DNA from 2 places in the Martinezella sp. CNPSo 3964 genome. Region 1 is predicted to be linked to the other one. Evidence: predicted binding sites of a transcription regulator. Region 1 holds the regulator's gene; the other holds the start of a gene.

Region 1 (3,207 bases):
TTTCAGGATGCCCCTTGGCGAACTGATAGCGCCGTGCCGTCTTGATGGCGCATTCCAGCGCTTCTGCACCCGAATTGGTGAAGAACACCTTGTCGGCGAAGGTGGCTTCCGTCAGCCGCTTCGACAGCTTCTCCTGACCGGGCACCTCATAGAGGTTGGAAAGGTGCCAGACCTTGTCAGCCTGGGCCTTCAATTCGGCAACAAGATGGGGATGGGCATGGCCGAGCGAGTTGACCGCGACGCCGGCCGCGAAATCGAGGTAGCGCTCGCCATTTTCGGTGACCAGCCAGACGCCCTCGCCTCGCTCGAACCGTAGCGGAGCGCGCATATAGGTGTCATAAAGCGGCGTGGTCTCGGCCATGGCCATATCTCCTCGATCACAACTTTAAGGACCGATCGCTTCCATTTGATGAAACGGGTCCGAAAAAATCAAAAATGCCGCCTTGCGGCGGCTTGGGCACTATTGATGTTTTGCACCGCGATGTCAACAAAACTGGCGCTTTAGCAGGTGCGAGATAGCGCTTGCGGGCGAAAGAGATGGGTTCGGCGGCGCCTATTGCAGAAATGCCACGCCTGGGCAGCAAGTTGGGGAAAACCTCGAAATCGATTCCTCAAGATTCTCGCGACTCTTGTCACGGAGTCAGCCTCACACTAGGTTAAAAACCAATTGCTAGACTGCATGCGGCGGAACTAGTCACCACAATTTTAGAGCGTTTCGCGCCTTGTTCCCATGCGAGGCAATGGTGAGGGATTCTGCCATCGGAAACGCGACAGCGGAGACAGGGCATGAATTGGACAGACGAACGCGTCGAGAAGCTGAAAAAGCTATGGTCCGAAGGGTTGAGCGCCAGCCAAATTGCTGCGCAGCTCGGTGACGTGAGCCGTAATGCCGTCATCGGCAAGGTGCATCGCCTGAACCTTCCCGGTCGAGCGAAGGCGGGCGGCACGACAACCACAGCGCGCACGCCGAAGCGCAGCGCCGCAGCGCCTCGCGCCGCAAGCTACGGATCGCGCGTTGCTACCCGCACGGTGGTCACCCGTCAGCAGGGCGCAACCATGCTGAAGGAAGAGATCGAGGTCGATTCCGTCAACGAAATTCAATATCGCCCGGCTGCAAATGTCGTCGTTCCGATCTCCCGCCGGCTCGGCCTGACGGAACTGACGGAACGCACCTGCAAGTGGCCGGTCGGCGACCCGCTGAAGGATGATTTCCACTTCTGCGGCAACGACAGCCCGGATTCGTCGCCTTATTGCACCTATCATCAGCGCATGGCCTACCAGCCGGTGCATGATCGCCGACGCAACAACGGCTGAAAACCATAAGCAAAACCCAAGAAAAACGGGCCCCTCGAGGCCCGTTTTTATATTTCCGCCGCTATGTCGTAATGCCCGAGCGGCCTTGCCGCTCAGGCTTCCATGGAATAGCCCGCGCCACGAACGGTGCGGATGACATCCTGCATATTGGAGAAATTCAGCGCCTTGCGCAGACGGCCGACATGGACGTCGACGGTGCGTTCGTCGACATAGATATCGTGCCCCCATACGCCGTCGAGCAGCTGCGAACGCGAGAAGACGCGTCCAGGCGAGGACATCAAGAATTCCAGCAGGCGGAATTCCGTTGGCCCCAACCGCACTTCGCGGCTCTTGCGATGGACGCGATGGGTTTCGCGGTCCAGCTCGATATCGCCACAGCGCAGCACCGTGGAGAGAACCTCCGGGCGGGCACGCCGCAGCATCGCCTTGACGCGGGCCATCAGCTCCGGCGTCGAGAACGGCTTGACGACGTAATCGTCCGCGCCGGTGGAAAGCCCACGCACGCGCTCGCTTTCCTCGCCGCGGGCCGTCAGCATGATGATCGGCAGGCGCTCCGTCTCCGGCCGCATACGCAGCCGGCGGCAGAGCTCGATGCCGGATACACCGGGGAGCATCCAATCGAGGATCAGGAGATCGGGGATGCGCTCCTGGAGACGCAGCTCAGCCTCATCGCCTCTGAGGATCGTGTCGACCTCGAAGCCTTCGGCCTCAAGATTGTAGCGCAGCAGAACGCTAAGCGCTTCCTCGTCTTCTACAACAGCAACTCTCGGAACCATGCGCCTATGGTCTCCTTTCTTCGCTTCCAGATTATTCCGTCACCGCGCCGACGGTGTTGGCGGTATCGTCTTTCGGGCGCTCGCCTTCCGGCTGCGCGCCTGTCGCCATGTAATAGATCGTCTCGGCGATGTTCGTGGCATGGTCGCCGATGCGCTCGATGTTCTTGGCGCAGAAAAGAAGATGCGTGCAGGTGGTGATGTTGCGCGGATCCTCCATCATGTAGGTCAACATCTCGCGGAACAGCGAGGTGTACATTGCGTCGATTTCCTCGTCGCGTTCGCGGATCGACACGGCCTTGTCGGGCGAGCGGGTCGCGTAGACATCCAGAACTTCCTTGAGCTGGCTCAGCGCCAGTTCGGAGAGGTGCTCGATGCCGCGAGCGAGGCGGCGTGGAACGCCGGTGCCCTGAACGGCGATGACGCGCTTGGCGGTGTTCTTGCCAAGATCGCCAACACGCTCCAGGTCGGAGGCGATGCGGATCGAACCCATGATCTCACGCAGGTCGGCTGCCATCGGCTGGCGGCGAGCGATCGTGACGATCGCCTTGTCGCCGACTTCGCGCTCGGCATGGTCGAGAACGACGTCGTCGGAAATGACCTTCTGGGCAAGACCGGCATCGCTGTTGACGAGCGCGCGTACGCTGTCGCTGACCATCTGCTCGGCCAGGCCGCCCATTTCCGCAATGCGGCGCGTCAGGAACTTCAGGTCTTCGTCGTAGGCAGAGAGAATGTGAGTGGAGACCATTTTTCTATCCTCAAGGTGAACTGTGTGAAATGAGCCGCGCGCCTGACATCATCAACCAAAACGGCCCATGATGTAATCCTGCGTGCGGAAATCGTCGGGATTGGTGAACATCTTATCGGTGTCATTCTCCTCGACCAGGTGGCCGAGGTGGAACATTGCGGTGCGTTGCGAAACGCGGGCTGCCTGCTGCATGGAATGCGTCACGATGACGATCGTGAAATTTTCCCGCAGCTCGTGGATAAGGTCTTCGACCTTGGCCGTTGCAATCGGATCGAGCGCCGAGCACGGCTCGTCCATCAGGATGACCTCCGGGCTGACCGCAACGGCGCGGGCGATGCACAGACGCTGCTGCTGACCGCCCGACAGGCTCGT
Region 2 (3,207 bases), on a different contig from region 1:
CTGCGAGCCAATGTCGCTCGCGGCCTTCTTCACCACTAAATCCGTCATTCGATCCAGAAAGACTTACAGGCGCAGGCATGAGCGATAACAGCGAATTTCTCTGGTACATCCCCAATGATGTTAAACCGGGCCATCGCGGCGATTCCGCCGTCGAGAACCATAACAGCCTGGAAACGCTCACCAGCCATGCCAGAGCACTGGAGGATCACGGCTGGAAGGGCGCATTGATCGGGACCGGCTGGGGCCGACCCGACACCTTCACCGTCGCGGCTGCGCTCACCATGCGTACCACCAGCTTCGAGCCGCTCATCGCAATCCGCCCCGGCTACTGGCGACCGGCGCACTTCGCGTCTGCCGCTGCCACGCTGGATCAGCTGAGCGGCGGCCGCGTGCGCGTCAACATCGTTTCCGGCAAGGACAATCTTGCCGCCTATGGCGACAGCGAGGGTGATCAAGCCCATCGCTATGGCCGCACCAAGGAATTCATGCGGCTCACCCGCAAGCTCTGGACCGAGCAGAATGTCACCTATGAGGGAGAGCACTTTCGCGTCAGCGAATCTACGGCTGCGCCGCGCATTGAGCCCCGCGGGAAACGCCTGCATCCCAAGCTCTATTTCGGCGGGGCTTCGGACGCGGCAGAGCGCGTTTCCGCCACGGAGGCCGATGTTCAGCTTTTCTGGGGCGAGCCACTCGCCGACATCGCTGAGCGGATCAGCCGGCTCAAGGCACTAAGCAGAGACCTTGATCGCGATCTGCCGCCGCTGGAATTCGGACTGCGCATTACAACGCTGGTGCGCGACACGACAGAGCAGGCCTGGACCGATGCCGAGGCGAAAGTTGCCGAGATGGCGAAAAACAAGGGGGTCGGCTGGAACGATCACCGGCAATCGATCGCGGTCGGCCAGAAACGCCTGTTCGATCTCACCGTGCGCGGCGACGTACTCGACGACAATCTTTATACCGCACCGGGCAAATTCGGCGGCGGCGGTGCCGGCACCACCTGGCTGGTCGGATCGGCCGAGGATGTCGCCAGTTCCCTGCGGAAATATCGCGATCTGGGCATCACGCATTTCGTCCTCTCCGACACGCCCTACCTGGCCGAGATCAAACGACAGGGTGAGCAACTGCTGCCGCTGTTGCGCGGGCACCTTTCGGCGTGATCCGGCGGCGGAAAACCAGTACGCGTTGAACGGAGGCCGATGCCGGGTGTTGCGGCGTCCACAATAAACGTCAGCAAGGCCTGAAAACATCATCCTCCCCAACCTTTCCAAGCCGCATTTTGTCAATTATGACACTTTCGTGACAATGGACGCATGGAGCTTTGATGCTGGGCTGGTTTCGCAAACTCATGCCGCGCGAGGATCGTTTCTTCGATCTTTTCGCGCAGCACTCGCGCACCATCGTCGGTGCTGCCGAAGCATTAAACGAGCTGCTTTCCGGTAAAGACATTGAGGGAAAGTGCCGGCTGATCGTCGAGCTCGAAAACCAGGCCGACGACATCACACGCAACGTACTGCTTGCCGTGCGCAAGAGCTTCATCACCCCATTCGATCGCGGCGATATCAAGGATCTGATCATGTCGATGGATGACGCCATCGACATGATGCACAAAACGGTCAAGACCATACGCCTGTTCGAGCAGAGGAGCTTCGATCCACGCATGCAGCAGATGGGCGAAGTGATCGTCAAGGCGGCTTATCTCGTCGCCGAGGCGGTACCGCTATTGGATCGCATGGGAGCCAACGCCACCCGGCTTGCCAACCTCACGGAAGAGATCATCACAGCTGAGGGCCATGCAGATGAGCTGCACGAGCAGGGACTGAAGGATCTTTTTCGCACGCACGGTGCCTCCAACGCCATGGCCTACATCATCGGCAGCGAGATATATGGCGAATTGGAAAAGGTCGTCGATCGCTTCGAAGACGTTGCCAATGAGATCAATGGCATCGTGATCGAGAGTGTCTGATGGAGGCCTCGCTCGCCTTTCCGCTGCTGGTGGCGATCATCGCCACAGCGTTGTTCTTCGACTTCCTGAATGGTCTCCACGATGCCGCGAACTCCATCGCGACCATCGTCTCGACCCGAGTTCTCAGGCCGCAATATGCGGTTCTTTGGGCCGCGTTTTTCAATTTCATCGCCTTCCTGTTCTTCGGCTTGCACGTCGCGGAGACGCTTGGAACGGGGATTATCGACCCGAAGATCGTCGACGCGTCGGTCATCTTCTCCGCTCTTATGGGCGCAATCGTCTGGAACATCGTCACCTGGATATTCGGCATTCCGTCGAGCTCGTCGCATGCGCTGGTCGGCGGGCTGATTGGCGCCGGCCTTGCCAAGGTCGGCATCAGTTCGATCGTATGGCTTGGCGTTCTCAAGACGGCGGGCGCGATCGTCATGTCGCCACTGATCGGCTTCATGCTTGCCCTGCTTCTGGTGCTTGCCGTGACATGGCTCTTCGTCCGGCAGACGCCGTTTGCCGTCGATAGTACCTTCCGCATCATGCAGTTCTTCTCGGCCTCGCTCTATTCGCTCGGGCACGGCGGCAACGATGCCCAGAAGACCATGGGGATCATTGCGATACTCCTATATTCTCAAGGATATGGCGGCGGCTCGTTCCACGTTCCCTTGTGGGTGGTTCTCTCATGCCAGTCGGCCATGGCCTTAGGCACGTTGCTCGGAGGATGGCGGATCGTGCACACGATGGGTTCGAAAATCACCCGTCTCAATCCCATGCAGGGCTTCTGCGCGGAGACGGGTGGCGCTTTGACGCTCTTTGCCGCGACCTGGCTGGGAATACCGGTTTCCACGACCCATACGATTACCGGCGCCATCATCGGTGTCGGTGCCGCCCGCAGAGTCTCGGCTGTGCGTTGGGGTGTTGCCGGCAACATCGTCATCGCCTGGGTCATCACCCTGCCGGCTGCAGCCGTGATTTCGGCGCTATCCTATTGGATTATTCGACTCTTTCATTGATCTGCGCGCAGCAAAGACGCTTGACCCCCGCGCAACCGCAAACCAGACTTTGATCCCATTTGTAGGTGACTATAACGCCATGAGGGTTTTATTGCGCTTGCGATTTATTTATAGGCAAGGCTAAATATCTTCACCACTTTCTTAGCCTTGCGAAGGTGCGCCATCTTGACCAAACCGCCGACCATCCTGGAAAGTCGTCTTTCTTCGACCGAGATCGAGACGCACGCGGAGGCCTTT

What was found. Region 1 encodes PhoB, which activates phosphate uptake and scavenging genes when phosphate is short. Its sites were predicted from a motif close to TGTCATNNANCTGTCAT; they were not measured.
Region 2: the regulator PhoB is predicted to act here: its motif matches at 1,289-1,305, upstream of AC13Q5_RS18190 (DUF47 family protein).

What each region holds. Positions count from the first base shown of each region.
Region 1 is NZ_JBXSOW010000007.1:138,021-141,227, forward strand. It holds gene AC13Q5_RS21800 (acetylornithine transaminase) at 1-361, opposite strand, end outside; gene AC13Q5_RS21805 (GcrA family cell cycle regulator) at 787-1,314, shown strand; gene phoB (phosphate regulon transcriptional regulator PhoB) at 1,407-2,090, opposite strand; gene phoU (phosphate signaling complex protein PhoU) at 2,122-2,835, opposite strand; gene pstB (phosphate ABC transporter ATP-binding protein PstB) at 2,887-3,207, opposite strand, start outside.
Region 2 is NZ_JBXSOW010000005.1:362,079-365,285, reverse strand. It holds gene AC13Q5_RS18195 (LLM class flavin-dependent oxidoreductase) at 78-1,160, shown strand; gene AC13Q5_RS18190 (DUF47 family protein) at 1,325-1,966, shown strand; gene AC13Q5_RS18185 (inorganic phosphate transporter) at 1,966-2,970, shown strand; gene mntR (manganese-binding transcriptional regulator MntR) at 3,136-3,207, shown strand, end outside.